Regions from separate parts of the Streptomyces sp. UC4497 genome, predicted to be linked through region 2. Evidence: riboswitches for the same ligand, from Rfam matches in the RefSeq annotation. Region 2 holds a riboswitch; each other region holds the start of a gene.
The links. Region 2 has a riboswitch for cyclic di-AMP ahead of ACYSUO_RS28505 (M23 family metallopeptidase). Riboswitches for the same ligand answer to the same signal wherever they lie in the genome.

Region 1: it holds a riboswitch for cyclic di-AMP, as region 2 does, so the genes downstream of both, ACYSUO_RS17945 (C40 family peptidase) here and ACYSUO_RS28505 (M23 family metallopeptidase) in region 2, are expected to answer to the same signal.
Region 3: it holds a riboswitch for cyclic di-AMP, as region 2 does, so the genes downstream of both, ACYSUO_RS09655 (C40 family peptidase) here and ACYSUO_RS28505 (M23 family metallopeptidase) in region 2, are expected to answer to the same signal.
Region 4: it holds a riboswitch for cyclic di-AMP, as region 2 does, so the genes downstream of both, ACYSUO_RS15820 (M23 family metallopeptidase) here and ACYSUO_RS28505 (M23 family metallopeptidase) in region 2, are expected to answer to the same signal.

The regions. Positions count from the first base shown of each region.
Region 1 covers NZ_JBTYHB010000011.1:161,216-165,413, forward strand. Annotated here, with positions in the region: gene ACYSUO_RS17935 (C40 family peptidase) at 1-194, opposite strand, end outside; gene ACYSUO_RS17940 (hypothetical protein) at 495-848, shown strand; gene ACYSUO_RS17945 (C40 family peptidase) at 918-2,117, opposite strand; cyclic di-AMP (ydaO/yuaA leader) riboswitch at 2,126-2,284, opposite strand; gene pcrA (DNA helicase PcrA) at 2,514-4,198, shown strand, end outside.
Region 2 covers NZ_JBTYHB010000024.1:114,866-119,063, forward strand. Annotated here, with positions in the region: gene ACYSUO_RS28495 (M16 family metallopeptidase) at 1-806, shown strand, start outside; gene ACYSUO_RS28500 (M16 family metallopeptidase) at 824-2,191, shown strand; cyclic di-AMP (ydaO/yuaA leader) riboswitch at 2,432-2,595, shown strand; gene ACYSUO_RS28505 (M23 family metallopeptidase) at 2,608-3,408, shown strand; gene ACYSUO_RS28510 (GntR family transcriptional regulator) at 3,630-4,198, shown strand, end outside.
Region 3 covers NZ_JBTYHB010000005.1:175,336-179,533, reverse strand. Annotated here, with positions in the region: gene ACYSUO_RS09675 (DUF397 domain-containing protein) at 1-15, opposite strand, end outside; gene ACYSUO_RS09670 (helix-turn-helix domain-containing protein) at 66-917, opposite strand; gene ACYSUO_RS09665 (ATP-binding protein) at 1,203-1,640, shown strand; gene ACYSUO_RS09660 (DUF6328 family protein) at 1,624-2,097, opposite strand; gene ACYSUO_RS09655 (C40 family peptidase) at 2,146-2,619, opposite strand; cyclic di-AMP (ydaO/yuaA leader) riboswitch at 2,623-2,752, opposite strand; gene ACYSUO_RS09650 (hypothetical protein) at 3,178-3,486, opposite strand; gene ACYSUO_RS09645 (ATP-dependent Clp protease proteolytic subunit) at 3,494-4,129, opposite strand.
Region 4 covers NZ_JBTYHB010000009.1:266,805-271,002, forward strand. Annotated here, with positions in the region: gene ACYSUO_RS15805 (alginate lyase family protein) at 1-535, shown strand, start outside; tRNA gene ACYSUO_RS15810 (tRNA-Met) at 621-694, shown strand; gene ACYSUO_RS15815 (PP2C family protein-serine/threonine phosphatase) at 907-2,025, shown strand; cyclic di-AMP (ydaO/yuaA leader) riboswitch at 2,269-2,416, shown strand; gene ACYSUO_RS15820 (M23 family metallopeptidase) at 2,428-3,480, shown strand; gene ACYSUO_RS15825 (aldo/keto reductase) at 3,615-4,198, shown strand, end outside.

The sequences.
Region 1 (4,198 bases), on a different contig from region 2:
ACCTCCGCCTCCTGGTACAGCTTGTCGACCTTGGCCCGCACCTGGTCCGGGCCGAACTCGGGCTCCGCGTGCGCCGCCCCGCCGTCGAGGGCGGTGACGGTGGCCGCGGAAGCGAGGGCGAGCGTGGCCGCGGTGCGGGCCGTGCCCCCACCGCGGAGCGAACGCGGTCGGGGCTTTCGATGCGCTGCCGGCACAAGGTCCTCCTCTGGGCGCCGTACGAACCGCACGGCCCCCGGTCGCGCGTCCGGCGGCGGCCCGCACAGGGGAGCGGGCCGCCGCCGGACCTTTCTCGGCGGGGTGTCCGACTGCCGCCCCTGGCCCGGGCGGCGGTGGGGAGCCGGTCACCTGAGGAAGGACGCTAAACCTCTGCGTAACGGGTTGGTGCCGGATTGTTCGCAACTGGTCTGTTTGTTACGGATGGTGGCGGAGAGTGATAACAGAGTGGCAAAGGGGTGCCCGTAGTGGGCCATGGGCGTCCGGTTAGGCTCCGAACCATGGACGTACTCATCCACCTCTTCGTCGGCCTGCACATCATCGGCATCGCCTCGCTGCTCGGCGGCTTCCTCACGCAGATGTCGGCGATGAAGGAGGGCGCGGCCCGCTTCAACAAGGCGATGCTGCACGGCGCCCTGACCATGCTGGTGACCGGCGTCGCCCTTGTCGGCCTCAACCAGGCCGACGGCAGCACCGTGAACAACATCAAGATCGGCGTGAAGCTCGCGCTCCTGATCGTGATCCTCGGCATCGTCTACGTGAAGCGGGACGAGGAGAAGGCGGAGAAGGGCCTCTTCATCACGGTCGGCGCGCTCACCGTCGTCAACATCTTCATCGCGGTGCTCTGGACCTGAGCGACCGCGTCCCAGGACGTACAGAAGGGCCCGGCAGGTACGACACCTGCCGGGCCCTTCTGCGTGGGGTCAGGCCGGCCGCACCACGCTGTGGATCGACGACGTGCCGTCGTAGTAGATCGACTCCTCGCGCACGACCGCGCCCGGCTTCGGCGCGTGGACCATCATGCCGTCGCCCATGTAGAGGCCCACGTGGCTGATGTCGTCGTAGAAGAACACCAGGTCACCGGGTTGGATGTCGGAGAGCGGCACCGTCTTGCCGACCTCGACCTGGTCCCAGGTCGTCCGCGGCAGCGAGATCCCCGCGGACTTCCACGCGGCCTGCGTCAGGCCCGAGCAGTCGTACGAGTCCGGGCCCGTGGCGCCCCACACGTACGGCTTGCCCTCCTGCGCCTTGGCGAACGCGAGCGCCTGCGCGGCCTTCGTGGCGTACGAGGCGTCCGAGGAGGAGGAACCGGAGCCGGAGGAGCCCGAGGAGCCCGAGCCCGTGGAGCCGGACGACTCCTGCTCCTTCTGCGCGGCCTCCTCGGCCGCCTTCCGCTTCGCCTCCGCGGCCTTCTGCTGGGCGGCCAGCTCGGCGGCCTTCTTGCGGGCCGCCTCCTCCTTGGCCTTCTGGATCGCCGCGAGCCGCGCCTTCTCCTTGGCGGTCAGCTCGGCCAGCAGCTTGCGCGCGTCGGAGAGCTTCGTCTGGACGGTCTCCTTCGTCGACCTCAGCTCGGTCTGCGACTCGCTGAGGTCCTGGAGGCTCGACTGCGCCTCGGTGCGCTTCTTCGCGGTCTCGCGCGCCTGCGCCTGGTAGTCGTCGACCGACTTCTTCTGCTCGTCCGTGAGCCGGTTCATCAGCTGGCGCTGCGAGAAGTAGTCCTCCGGGTCGTCCGCGAGGAACATGGTCGCGGTGTCGCTGATCGCGCCCGAGCGGTACTGCTCGGCGGCGTACCTGCCGAGCTTCTGGCGGGCCGTGTTCATCTCGTCGGTGCGCTGGGCGACCTCGTCGAGGAGCTTGTCGACCTGCTGCTTCTTGGAGTCGGTCCGCTCCTTCGCCCCGTTGTACTTCTGGGTGGCGACCTCGGCCTGCCGGTACAGGGTGTCGACCTTCTGCTGGACCTCTTCGAGGCGCGGCTTGGACGACGGCTGCTCGGGTGCGGCCTGTGCCGTCTGCGAGAGCAGGGCCACGGAGGTGAGGGCGGCGGTGGTGATGCCGACCGCGGGGGTCGTGCGAAGGCCGCCGGTCATCCGGGAACGGCTGCGGGGCTTGCGGTGCGACGCCAAGGCAGGCGACTCCTTCCGTCCTCCGCCTACCGGGTTAGCTGTCGGGTTCGGGCGTCGTACGCGGAAGGCTGCCCTACGGTCGGCTGCCCTGTCCTGCTGGGCCGTCGGCCGATTCACCCCAAGGTCGGTTGGGTCCCCGGTTCCCTGCCTCACGGCGTACGGAACTCAGCGGGGGCTGCCCGTTCGCCGCGACATCCGCGGGCGGGGGGACGGGCTGCCCGGCTGCACCGTAGCCAACTCGTGTGGCTGCTGTGAAGGTTGATGTTCGATATGCCCGATACATTTTCGTGATCTGCCCCACGGCGGGCCCTGGGGCTCGGTGGAGTTCCTGGGAGTTCCTCGGAGTTTTGAAGGCAGCCACGGGTTGTCAGTGGGGCGGCCTAGACTCGTAGAGCGATGAGCAGCCTCTTTGACGACAGCTTCCTGACCGGCCTCCAGAAGAACGGTGCGGAGGAGCCCCCGCCCCCGCCCCCGGACCCCGAGTACGACGACGGGGCCCCGGAGCCGATGCCGGACGACCTGTTCGGCGGGCAGCTCGGCGCGCCCGAAGACAGGGACACGCACTACCGGGACGGCGCCCCGCGCCCCGTCCTGAGCGCGGCCACCCTCCTGGAGGGGCTGAACGAGAACCAGCAGGCGGCCGTCGTGCACGGCGGGACCCCGCTGCTCATCGTCGCGGGCGCCGGATCCGGCAAGACCCGCGTCCTCACGCACCGCATCGCGTACCTGCTCGCCGAGCGCGGAGTGCACCCCGGCCAGATCCTCGCGATCACGTTCACGAACAAGGCCGCGGGCGAGATGAAGGAGCGCGTCGAGGACCTGGTGGGCCCGCGCGCGAACGCGATGTGGGTCTCGACCTTCCACAGCGCCTGCGTCCGCATACTGCGCCGGGAGAGCAAGAAGCTGGGCTTCACGTCCTCCTTCTCGATCTACGACGCCGCCGACAGCAAGCGGCTCATGGCGCTCGTCTGCCGCGACCTCGACCTGGACCCGAAGAAGTTCCCGCCGAAGTCCTTCAGCGCCAAGATCAGCAACCTCAAGAACGAGCTGATCGACGAGGAGGACTTCGCGGCGACCGCGGCCGACGGCTTCGAGAAGACCCTCGCCCAGGCCTACGCGATGTACCAGGCCCGCCTGCGCGAGGCGAACGCGCTGGACTTCGACGACCTGATCATGACGACGGTGAACATGCTGCGCGCGTTCCCGGACGTCGCCGAGCACTACCGCCGCCGCTTCCGCCATGTCCTCGTCGACGAGTACCAGGACACGAACCACGCGCAGTACGCGCTGGTGCGCGAGCTGGTCGGCCCCACCGAGGGCGAGGACGCGGACCCGGGCGAGCTGTGCGTCGTGGGTGACGCGGACCAGTCGATCTACGCCTTCCGCGGCGCCACGATCCGCAACATCCTCGACTTCGAGGACGACTACCCCAACGCGAAGACGATCATGCTGGAGCAGAACTACCGCTCCACGCAGACGATCCTCAGCGCGGCGAACGCGGTCATCGAGCGCAACGAGTCGCGCCGCCCCAAGAACCTGTGGACCAACGAGGGCCCCGGCGCCCAGATCACCGGCTACGTCGCGGACACCGAGCACGACGAGGCCCAGTTCATCGCCGACGAGATCGACCGGCTCACGGACGCGGGCGACGCGCTGGCGGGCGACGTCGCGGTCTTCTACCGGACGAACGCGCAGTCCCGTGTCTTCGAAGAGATCTTCATCCGTACCGGCCTGCCCTACAAGGTCGTCGGCGGCGTCCGCTTCTACGAGCGCAAGGAGGTCAGGGACGTCCTGGCCTATCTGCGCGTGCTCTCCAACCCCGAGGACTCGGTGCCGCTGCGCCGCATCCTCAACGTGCCGAAGCGCGGCATCGGCGACCGCGCCGAGGCGATGATCGACGCGCTCTCGCAGCGCGAGAAGATCTCCTTCCCGCAGGCGCTGCGCCGAGTCGACGAGGCGTACGGGATGGCGGCCCGCTCGGCGAACGCCGTGAAGCGGTTCAACACGCTGATGGAGGACCTCCGCACGATCGTGGAGTCGGGCGCGGGCCCGGCGACGGTCTTGGAGGCCATCCTCGAACG
Region 2 (4,198 bases):
ACCTGGACGCGGCCACCCTCGAAGACGCGCGGAACTTCTTCCGCACCTACTACGCGCCCAACAATGCGGTGCTGTCGATCGTCGGCGACATCGACCCGGAGCGGACGCTGGCCTGGGTCGAGCGCTACTTCGGCTCCATCCCCGGCCACGACGGCAAGCCCGCCCCGCGCGACGGTGCCCTCCCGGAGGCCATCGGCGAGCAGCAGCGCGAGGTCGTCGAGGAGGAGGTCCCGGCGCGCGCCCTGATGTCGGCCTACCGGCTCCCGCAGGACGGCACGCGCGCGTGCGACGCCGCCGACCTCGCCCTCACCGTCCTTGGCGGCGGCGAGTCCTCGCGCCTGTACAACCGGCTCGTACGCCGTGACCGCACCGCCGTGGCGGCCGGTTTCGGCCTGCTGCGCCTCGCCGGAGCGCCCTCCCTGGGCTGGCTGGACGTGAAGACCTCCGGAGACGTCGAGGTGCCGGTCATCGAGGCCGCCGTCGACGAGGAGCTCGCCCGGTTCGCCGAGGAGGGCCCGAGCCCCGAGGAAATGGAGCGCGCCCAGGCCCAGTTGGAGCGCGAGTGGCTGGACCGCCTGGGCACGGTCTCCGGGCGCGCCGACGAGCTGTGCCGCTACGCCGTCCTGTTCGGCGACCCGCAGCTCGCCCTGACCGCCGTGGGGCGTGTCCTGGACGTGACCGCCGAGGAGGTCCAGGAGATCGCCAAGGCGCGCCTGCGTCCCGACAACCGCGCGTCCCTCGTGTACGAGCCGACCGCGCCCGCCGACACCGAGAACGCCGAGATCGCCGAGGAGGCGGGCCAGTGACCGAGCAGCTCGCGAACATGGACTTCCACCCGCGGCCGCAGGCGGGCGAGCCCAAGCCCTGGGCGTTCCCGGCCCCGGAGCGCGGCGCGCTCCCCAACGGCCTGACGGTGCTGCGCTGCCACCGGCCGGGACAGCAGGTCATCGCCGTTGAGGTGCACCTGGACGCGCCGCTGGACGCCGAACCGAAGGGGCTCGACGGCGTCGCGACGATCATGGCGCGTGCCTTCAACGAAGGCACCGACAAGCACTCCGCCGAGGAGTTCGCCGCCGAGCTGGAGCGCTGCGGCGCCACGATGGACGCGCACGCCGACCACCCCGGCGTCCGTGCCTCCCTCGAAGTGCCGGCCTCCCGCCTCTCCAAGGGCCTCGCCCTCCTGGCCGACGCCCTGCGGGCCCCCGCCTTCGACGACAGCGAGATCGAGCGCCTCGTCCGCAACCGCCTGGACGAGATCCCGCACGAGGCCGCGAATCCGGCCCGGCGTGCCGCCAAGGAGCTCTCCAAGCAGCTCTTCCCGGCCGACGCGCGCGTGTCGCGCCCGCGCCAAGGCACCGAGGAGACCGTCTCCGCCATCGACGCGGCGGCCGTGCGCGCCTTCTACGACCGGCACGTACGCCCCGCCACCGCCACGGCTGTCGTCGTGGGCGATCTGACGGGCATCGACCTGGACGCCCTCCTCGCCGACACGCTCGGCGCCTGGACCGGCGACACCGCCGAGCCGCGCCCCGTGCCGCCGGTCGTCGCCGACGACACGGGCCGTGTGGTCATCGTGAACCGCCCGGGCGCCGTGCAGACGCAGTTGCTCATGGGCCGGGTCGGGCCGGACAAGCACGACCGTGTGTGGGCCGCGCAGGTCCTCGGCACGTACTGCCTGGGCGGCACCCTCACGTCGCGCCTGGACCGCGTCCTGCGCGAGGAGAAGGGCTACACCTACGGAGTGCGCTCCTTCGCCCAGGTGCTGCGCTCCGCGCCCGACGGCAGCGGCGCCGCGATGCTCGCCATCAGCGGCTCGGTGGACACTCCGAACACCGGGCCCGCGCTCGACGACCTGTGGAAGGTCCTGCGCACGCTGGCGGCCGAGGGGCTCACGGATGCCGAACGGGACACCGCCGTACAGAACTTGGTGGGTGTGGCCCCGCTCAAGTTCGAGACCGCGGCGGCCGTCGCGAGCACCCTCGCCGACCAGGTCGAGCAGCACCTGCCGGACGACTTCCAGGCGCAGGTGTACCGGCAACTGGCCGCCACGGGCACCGTGGAGGCCACGGCCGCCGTCGTGAGCGCGTTCCCGGCGGACCGCCTGGTGACGATCCTGGTGGGTGACGCCGCGCAGATCGAGGAGCCGGTCAAGGCGCTCGGCATCGGCGAAGTCACGGTGGTCGAGAGCTGAGTCCGTCTTCCGCGACACACCACGAAGCCCCGGCGCCGGCATCGGCCGCCGGGGCTTCGTGGCGTCGGTCACGATCATCTTCAATCACCACACGCGCGCAAATGTCCGAATTGATGTGGTGGTTGCCTGTCTGCCCTGTGGCGTGCACTACAAAAGCCGGGTTCTGTTTGTCGATCCAAAGACGGCCCGCTTAGCGTTCCCTCCGGCTGTCCGCCAGACGTACGTCGCGCCCGCGACACCGGACAGTCATCGCCGAGTCCCCATGGTGCGAGCCAGGGGAGCCGGGGACCCACCGAAGTCCCTGGGGTGAATCGGGCGCTCTTCTCGTAAGGGGAGGGGGCCTGTAGGAGACCTTCCTGCTCCGAACCCGTCAGCTAACCCGGTAGGCGAGAAGGAAGGAAAGGACCAGCCACTTCATGGCGTTCACCCGTGCCACCGGGAAGCACCGCCGTCCCAGCCGCCTGACGCGTACCACCGCTCAGGTCGCCGGCGTCGCCGCGATCACCACGACGGGCGTGGTGGGCGGCCTCGCCGCCCCCGCCCTCGCCGCCGACGCCGCGGCAGCCCCGCACGATGGCCTCACGCAGGCCGTCGCCATCGGCGACTCCCTGGCCGAGCAGATCGACGCGCAGGCCACCGCGCAGCAGAAGGCCGCCGCCAAGGCGAAGGCCGAGGCCGAGGCCAAGAAGAAGGCCGAGGAGGCCAAGCGCAAGGCCGAGGCGGAGGCCAAGAAGCGGGCCGCCGAGAAGGCCGAGAAGGAGCGCGAGGCCAAGGAGCGCGCCGCCCGCGAGGCCGAGCGCAAGCGCCTGAACAGCTTCGTGTCGCCGATCTCCGGCTCGTACGTCTCCACCGCCTACCAGGCCGGCAGCGGACTGTGGTCCTCCGGCAGCCACACCGGCATCGACTTCCACGCCTCCAGCGGCACTTCGGTGCACGCGGTCGGCATGGGCACCGTCGTCGAGGCCGGCTGGGGCGGCTCGTACGGCAACAACGTCGTGATCAAGATGAAGGACGGTACGTACACCCAGTACGGTCACCTGTCCTCGATCGGCGTCTCCGTCGGCCAGGACGTCACCCCCGGCCAGCAGATAGGCCTCTCCGGGGCCACCGGCAACGTCACGGGCCCGCACCTCCACTTCGAGGCCCGCACCGGCCCCGACTACGGCTCGGACATCGACCCCGTCGCGTACCTGCGCCAGCACGGTGTGAACGTCTGACCCGTCAGGCACACTCCACGAAAGCCCCGGCTCACCGAGCCGGGGCTTTCGCGTGCGCGGGTCCGCACTGTCCAAAAAATATCCCTGGATTCAGTTCCCTCGTCGGAAATTCAACTCCGGTGGAATAGAGTCTCCGGGTAAACGTTCCGGCCACGTGTCATTCGCGCTTGACCGGGCGTCAATCGGCCGCGTATCGCGGGCATTGAGGCGGAGGTCGAGTCATGCGCATTCCCGCGCAGTCGGTATGCACAGCGATCCGCGACGACATCGTCGCCGGCGTCTACGAGCGCGGCGGCAGGCTCACCGAGGAACTGCTCGCGCGTCGCTACGGGGTCTCGCGCGTGCCCGTCCGCGAGGCGCTGCGCACCCTGGAGGCGGAGGGGTTCGTCGTCACGCGCAGGCACGCGGGCGCGTGCGTGGCCGAACCCACCGAGCGGGAGGCGGCCGACCTCCTGGAGATCCGCATGCTGCTCGAACCCATGGGCGCCGCCCGCGCCGCGCAGCGCCGCACCGAGGCCCACCTCAAAGTGCTGCGTGGCCTGGTCAGGCTGGGGCAGGAGCGCTCCCGGCGGGGCCAGAGCGAGGATCTGCGCTCCCTCGGCAGCTGGTTCCACGAGACGCTCGCACAGGCCTCCGGCAGCCCCGGTCTGATCACCCTGCTCACCCAGCTCCGCCACAAGATCGCCTGGATGTACACCGTGGAGAGCCCGGCCCGGCCGGCCGAGTCCTGGGCCGAGCACGGCGCCATCGTCGACGCCGTGGCGCGCGGCGACGCGGAGCGCGCCCGCGC
Region 3 (4,198 bases), on a different contig from region 2:
GCGGGCAATGGCCATGATGCCTCCTCACGCGGTGCCGGCGCACGACGAGGTGTCGGCGTCCTCGCTTACCCGGCAATCTCCGCGATGAATTCCAGTGAATCCTCGGGTGACCTGGCATGGAGCAGAAGAGCGTCGAAGGCGTCGGTGTACGCCTTGAGGTCTTCTTTCCGCTCGAGGTAGAGGCTACTCGTCAAATGGTCGAGAACAACCACATCCAGATCAGATGTGTTCGGAAAAGAGAACACAACGAAAGGTCCCGTCAAGCCGATATGGCCACCCGACGAGAACGGAAGCACATGGATCCGGACATGCGGCATTGATGCCGCCTCGGCCAGATGCACCAACTGCCGTCGCAGCACACCGTTCCCGCCCACCTCCCTGCGCAGCACCGCCTCGTCGAGCACGGCGGTGAGCCGCAGCGGCGGGTCGGCGCGCAACACTTCCTGGCGCGCGATCCGCACCTCCACCAGCGCGTTGATGTGCTGGTCCGGCGCCCCGTTCAAGACCGAACGTGTCACCGCCTGCGCGTACTCGGGTGTCTGCAGAAGCCCCGGTACGACGCTCGTCTCCAGGGTCCTGATGCGGCACGCCTGGGACTCCAGGCTGATGAAATCGCGGTACGCGGGCGGCAGCAGACCGCGGTACGCGTGCCACCAGTGGTGCCCGCCCGCCTCGTCCCCGCCGGCCAACGCGACCACCAGTTCGCGCAGTCGGGGATCACGGGCCTCGAAGGCGTCGAGCAGCCGCAGCACGTCCGAAGGCTTCACGCCGCTGCGTCCGGTTTCGATCCTGCTCACTTTTGACTGGTGCCAGCCGACGAGCCTGGCCGCCTCCCCGCTCGTGAGGCCGGCCTGGACGCGCAGCGTGCGCAATTCGGCACCGAGTTTGCGGCGGCGTACCGCGGGACCGTATTTCATGGAGGACTCCTCGGGGCTCCTCGCGCCACCCGGCCGGACTCCCTCCCGGCCCGCACGGGGCGCGTGTCTGAGCCGACGGTAGAGGACGGAGCGTACCTCGGCCCAAATACGGTCCACCGTCGCAGAGTTCACCGCATCGAGCGACAGATATATGCATATCTTGGGGGATCGGCACCACAGGGGTACGTCCAAGTGGCAATCTGGCGCGAAGCAGTTGCCGGGGGCCGCGCGCGAGCGATCCGCGAGGCCGGACGAGCCACCTCGGCGGGAAAGGGACACGTCGCCATGGCAGACCACCAGGAAGCATCCGTCACGCTGCCGAGCGATCCCGCCTCGGTCTCGGCCGCCCGCAGGTATGTCGCCACCGTGCTCGGGGAGTGGGGCATGGCGCCGGGGACCGACGCGGCGGACACCGTCCGCCTGATCGTGTCCGAACTCGCGACGAACGCGGTGCAGCACACCCTCGGGCAGTCGCCCACGTTCACCGTCGACATGGAGCTGGAGCGCGACGAGCAGCTGCGCATCGGCGTCACCGACAGTCACCCCCGCTACCCCAAGCGGCTGCCGGCGGCCGTCCAGCAGGACAACGGCCGGGGCATGGTGATCATCCGCTGCCTCACCGCGGAGTGCGGCGGCACGCTGACGGTGCGACCGACCCCCGAGGGCGGCAAGACGGTGCTGATCACGCTGCCCTGGGTGGCTCCGGTCACCCGCCCCGCCTGAGGACCGCCCGCCGCAACAGCCAGGGCAGCAGTCCCCACAGGCCCGTACAGACGAAGAACGTCCCCACGCCCGCCGCGATCCCACCGGCCCTGCCGGTCGTCACGTCGACCACGAGCAGCACGGACCCGCTCAGCGCGAGCACGAGCGCCACCATCCCGTACGCCGCGAGCCGCGAGGACACCCGCACTATCTGCGGTTTCGCACCCATGCTGAACAGCATCCGGTGCACCGCGGCCGGCGCCGTGAACAGCGCGGCCGCGATGACCGTGAGGAGCAACGTCGTTACGTACGTGGCCCGTTGCACCGAGTCGAGCGAGGGGAAGCGCGACGTGAACGCCAGGGTCAACAAGAACGCGAACAGGAACTGCACGCCGGTCTGGATGACCCGGAGCTCCTGAAGGAGTTCTCCGAAGTTCCGATCGGCGCGTTCCAACGGCGTCTCGTTGCGGTCGTTCATCCCCTACGAGTATCCGCTCGCGTGACGCTCAAGCGCGAGCGCGGCGGATCACCGCACCCGGCCGTACGACACGCTGTTCGTCCAGATCCGCTCGAGACGCACCACGGCGCCGGTCTTCGGGGAGTGCCAGATGCGGCCCTTACCGGCGTAGATGCCCACGTGGTAGATGCTTCGGCCGGAGCGGAAGAACACCAGGTCACCACGGGCGCGGTGAGACCTTGAGATGTGCTTGGTCCTGTTGTACTGCTGGGCAGCCGTGCGCGGCAGCTTCTTGCCCGCCCGCTTGAACGAGTAGAGCGTGAGGCCCGAGCAGTCGAACCGGTGCGGTCCGGCGGCGCCCCACTTGTACGGTGCACCCTTCTTGGACGCGGCAATGTGCAGTGCCTTGACGGATGCCGTGGCCGCTGATGCCTCGGAAGCGGCGCCGGGGACCATGAGCCCCGCGCCGGCGACGGCGATGGAGAGGGCGGAAGCGGTACCCGCCCGGGTCAGCAGCGACGGAACACGATTCAGCGCAGTCATGCGCAACCCTTCGTCAGCCGCCTGTGAAGGATGACCTGTCGGGTTCGGGCCGGCGAAGTTGCCCGGCCGCAAGCTGCGGCTTCACCCCAAGGACCGTCCGACGGCCTCTGACGAGGCGCGGCGGGGGCCCGTCGTGCTCGGGTCCTCCACTCCTGCCGATGCACTCCTGTCGACCTGGCATCCGCACGGCGGCAGGACTCGGCGTCCGTGCGGACCGCCCCGCCGCGGCGGCGGGGGCTTGTCGTCGCAACGGATCTTCACGCACGACACAGGTGAAAACCGAGGTGAACCGGCGGTAAGTGAGTCTCGTCACCCTTGACCCATTCAGGTGGACGGTGCGGCTTTCGCCCCGGCCCGACGAGCCCCGACGAGGCCCGCACCAGCGACGGAACGCCGAATTCCGGCAGCCGCCTACGGCTCGTGCGCAACTTTGCCGGGCTCATCAAAGGACCGGATGCTAGGCCGTACGGGGTACCTCGTTCGGGCCGTTTGGATCGCGCCGTAGCGGTTCTGGATGCTCGGTGAGTGGCCTCGACTTCTACTGATCGGTCCCCGACTTCAACTGATCGGTTCTGTCGGCAGGGTGACCCGCTTGGTGCGCCGCTCCCCATCAAGGACGCGCAGCGCCCGCGCCAGGGTGCTCGCGTGCACCCGGCTCTCGCCCCGCTGGTGCATCAGGTTCAGCGCGTCCCGCAGCTCCGCTGCCCGGCTCACCAGCGCCTGCGCCGCGCGCAGCCCGCTGTAGGTGTCGTCGCCGCGGGCCGGGTTGATGCGCGCGATGAGGTCGACCACCTCCAGGTAGCGGTCCACGAGCTCGCACTCGGCGCGGGTCATCGCGGGCAGCGGCGGAAGTTCGGGTGGGAACATCGGCCGATCACCTCGCGCCGGGGGAGCGCAGTGTGGCGGTCCGGTTCTCCACGACGTGGTCCACCAGGCCGTATTCCAGGGCCTGTTGCGCCGTCAGCACGGTGTCCCGCTCGATGTCGGCGCCGACCTGTTCCTTGGAGCGACCACTGTGCAGGGCGAGCAGCTCCTCCAACTGGTCGCGCATGCGCACCAGTTCGCTCGCGTAGATCTCCAGGTCGCTCGGCTGCCCCTGGGCCGGCTCGGGCAGCGAGGGCTGGTCGATCACCACGCGCGCGCCGGGCAGCGTCATCCGCTTCCCCGGCGTCCCCGCCGCGAGCAGCACCGCGGCCACGGACGAGCACTGCCCCAGGCAGGTCGTCGCCACGTCGCAGTCGACGTACCGCATCGTGTCGTAGAGCGCGGTCATCGCACTGAACGAGCCGCCCGGAGAGTTGATGTACAGGGAGATGTCCTGGTCGGGCGCCTGGTACTCGAGGTGCATGAACTGCGCCATCACATCGTTCGCCGAGATGTCGTCGATCGGCGTCCCGAGGAAGACGATGCGCTCTTCCAGGAGCTTCGAATACGGGTCGAGGGTGCGGCTCCCCGAACTGGTGCGCTCGGTGAACTCGGGCAGGACATAGCGGCCGGACGGACGGGTCATGGTGCCTCCTCAAGACGCTGCTTCAGGACCTGCTTCTTTAAAAATGTACAGGACGTACATGACGTACGA
Region 4 (4,198 bases), on a different contig from region 2:
CCTCAACGACCGGAAGGCCTTCGACCAGGCCGTCGGGCACTTCCGCAACCGGGTCCCCGCGTACTTCTATCTGTCCTCCGACGGGCCGCTGCCGGTGAAGCCGAAGGGCAGCGGCATCGACACCCCGCAGGAACTGCGGACGTACTGGTTCGGGCAGAAGACCTTCAAGGACGGGCTCGCCCAGGAGACCTGCCGCAACTTCAAGCACGCCAGCTACTCCCTCGCCGCCACCTCCCACATGGCGGAGACCGCCTGGCACCAGGGCGTCGACCTGTACGGGGAGGTGAAGGACCGGCTCGCCGCCGCGCTCGAACTGCACTCCAAGTACCAGCTGGGCGCCAAGGCCCCGACCTGGCTGTGCGGCGGGAAGGTGCAGCGGGACATGGGGCCCGACACGGAGGTGGGCCTTCAGCACCTGAACGGACGGCTGAAGATGGACCTCCCGCAGACCGAGAAGCTCACCCGCCAGCAGCGGCCTGAGGGGACGGACGACCTGTTCGTGGCCTGGGAGACGCTCACGCACGCCGCCGCGTGAGCCGTGGCGTGAGCCGCCGCGTGGGCCTCGTGGGAAGCGATTCGCGTTCACTCCCCCTGATGGCGTAGAGTTGTGAACACAACGGCGCGGGGTGGAGCAGCTCGGTAGCTCGCTGGGCTCATAACCCAGAGGTCGCAGGTTCAAATCCTGTCCCCGCTACTGAAGACCGAGGCCGGAATCTCATCGAGATTCCGGCCTCGGTTTCTTTGTGCCGCGATGCCGCTGTGGCGCCCCGTGTGGCCCCTGTACCGCCGGTGTTGCGCACGTCACTTTCCCCACCCGTACGGCCCACTCCTGCTCGCCCCGGCGTCCCCGTGCAGGAACTCTTGGTGAGACGCCGGAAGCTGGCAGGGAACGGCAGGAGACGAGTGGTGGGGAAGCGAACAGGAGGTACCGGCGCGAGACGGAAGCGGCACGGCTCCGAGAACGTGAGGGTCCGGCTCTTCCTGCGGCTGCTGCCCCTGCTGCTCGTCATCGGCGGCGCGGTCTACGAGTACGTCACTCCCAGCGGCTTCCCGGGCGCCCCCTTATTCAGTGCGGCACCGCTGGTGGCCGCCCCGTTCTTCTCGCTCGGCGCGACGATGCTGGTCGGCGTCGTGTCGATCGGCGCGATCACCGCCGTGCACCTGCGCTTCACGGAGCACCTCGACTCGGTGTTCGTCACCGAGATCGTCACCGTGGCCACCGTCTGCCTGCTGGCCTGTCTGCTCAACCGGATCGTGCGCCGCAGCTACGAGGAGCTGGCCTCCGCCCGCGAGATCGCCCAGGCCGCGCAGTTGGCCGTACTGCCCAGGCCCCCCGGGCGGCTCGGCGGCTTCGTCATCGCGGCGCGCTACGAGGCGGCGCAGGCCGACGCGTTCATCGGCGGTGATCTGTACGCGGTCCAGGACACCCCGCACGGCATCCGGATCATCGTCGGCGACGTGCGCGGCAAGGGCATGGGCGCGGTCGCCGCGGTCGCCGTCGTCATCGGCGCGTTCCGGGAGGCGGCCGAGCAGGAGGGTTCCCTGGAGGCGGTCGCCCAGCGCCTCGAGCGGGCCCTGGCGCGCGAGGGCACCCGGCGCAGCGGCATCGACGACTTCGAGGGCTTCACCACCGCGGTGCTCGTCGAGATCCCGCACGGCGTCGAGCTCGTCCGCGTCCTCAACCGCGGCCACCCCAGCCCGCTGTTGCTGCTCGGCGACGGCGCCGTGCGCGCGCTCGATCCGTGCCAGGCGGCGCTGCCGCTCGGCATGAGCGAACTCGGCAGCTGGCCCGACCGGGCCGTCGAGGCGGCGTTCCCGTCCGCGGCCACGCTGTTGCTCTACACCGACGGGCTCTCCGAGGCGCGCGACCCGAGCGGCCGCTTCTACGATCCGGCGGCCCGGCTCTCCGGACGCGTCTTCCCGGGGCCGGAGGAACTCCTCGCGGCCCTCGCCGTGGAGGTGCGCGCGCACACCGGCGACGGGACGAAGGACGACATGGCGCTGCTCGCCGTGCGGCGCGGCTGAGTTCCTTGATCGTTGTTACCAGAGGTAGTCGAACGGCGTCGCTCCGCATAACAATTGACGCACCATCAGCTGTGCGGACGTTTGAGAGGTGCGATCAACTCGCCCTATTCCACCCGCTCATGTCCCGATAAGTCCTGGCCAGAGTCGTGAACGATCAGTGGGAAGCGCTTGGAATTACTGTCTGCTGTCTATTAACGTTCGATAACGCAGCGCGGTCGTCCCAGCCGTCACAAGAGATGGCTCCGTGCGCACACGCTCAATCCCGCAAGGGAACCGGGGAACCACCAACTTGGGGTGAATCGGACGCTCTTCCTGTCCAAGGAGGCGTTCGTAGGAGACCTTCCTGCTCCGAACCCGTCAGCTAACCCGGTAGGCGAGAAGGAAGGAAAGGAGAGCGCCCCCGTGGCGTCGAACCGGCCTGCCCCCGACTTCTTCTACGGCCCCGAAGACGACTTCGGCGTCGAGCAGGAGACCTGGGAGGAGTGGAACCCCACCGAGGAGTCCATCGCTCCCGTCCGCGGTAGGCATCGCGTAGCCCGCCGCCGTGGTGGATTCGCTCGCAGCTCCACTGTTCTCGGCGTCGGCGTGGTCGCCGCCGTCGGTGCGGGCGGCATCGCCACCGCACAGGGCGGCAAGCCGCCGGTCCACATCTCCATGCCCGACCTGTCGGCGGTCAAGGACTCGCTGCCCGAGGCCAAGTCGCTGCCGGGCGTGGGCTCGCTGATATCCGACGGCTCGGACTCCGATTCCGACTCCGGCGCCACGGCCTCCCCGCTGAGCGGCGCCGGTGTCACCCAGGCCGAGGCCGCCGACGGGCAGACCGGCGCCGGCGAGGCGCTGCGGGCCCGCATCATGCAGCAGGCCGAGACGCAGCAGGACGCGGCCGACGCCACCGCGAAGCAGGCCGCCGAGGAGGCCGCCGCGAAGCAGGCGGCAGCCGAGGCCGCCGCCAAGCAGGACGCGGCCAAGGCCAAGGCCCTCGCCGAGAAGAAGGAGGCCGAGGCGGAGGCCCGCCGCAAGGCCGAGGAAGAGCGCCTCGCCAAGCTCGCCAAGAGCTTCAAGCTCCCGGTCGCCTCGTACACGCTCTCCGGCACCTTCGGTCAGCCCGGCTCCATGTGGTCCTCCGGCTATCACACGGGCCTGGACTTCGCCGCCTCCACCGGTACCCCGATCCGCGCCATCCACTCCGGCACGGTCACCGAGGCCGGCTGGGCGGGCGCGTACGGCTACCGCACGGTGCTCACCCTCGACGACGGCACCGAGCTGTGGTTCTGCCACCAGTCCTCGCTCAATGTCAGCGCGGGCCAGAAGGTCTCGACGGGTGACGTCATCGGCCGTGTGGGCGCCACGGGCAATGTCACCGGGCCGCACCTCCACCTGGAGGTCCACCCCGACGGGCAGTCCACCGGGGTCGACCCGGCGTCCTGGCTGCGCGGCAAGGGCCTCACCCCCTGAGCAACTGAACTCCGGCGGTCCTGGCGCACACCCCCCGACGTCAGGGCTGCCGGTTTGCCCATTCTTGGGGCTCTTGGGGCGATTTCCGGTGTGATCGAGGAATGCCGTATTCCGTACGGGTGTTGAGTAGGGGCATGACTTCCTCTCGCTCTCTGCGCAAGCTCGGCACCTCCGACCTCGAGGTCTTCCCGCTGTCCCTCGGGGGCAACGTGTTCGGCTGGACCGCCGACGAAGCCACGTCCTTCGAGGTGCTCGACGCGTACGTCGCCGCGGGCGGCAACTTCATCGACACCGCCGATGTGTACTCGGCGTGGGTGGACGGCAACCGGGGCGGTGAGTCGGAGACCGTCATCGGCAAGTGGCTGGCCTCGCGCGGCCGCCGCGACGACGTCGTCATCGCCACCAAGGGCAGCCAGCACCCCGAGTTCCAGGGCCTGTCCGCCGCCAACATCAAGGCCGCGGCCGACGCCTCCCTGAAGCGCCTGGGCACCGACCACATCGACCTGTACTACACGCACTACGACAAGCCCGAGGTGCCGGTCGAGGAGATCATCGGCGCCCTCGACGAGCTGGTGAAGGCGGGCAAGGTGCGGCACATCGCCGCGTCGAACATCTCCGCCGAGCGCCTTCAGGCCTCCCTCGACTTCTCCGACCGCGAGAACCTCGCCCGGTACGTCGCGCTCCAGCCGCACTACAACCTCGTCTCGCGCGACACGTA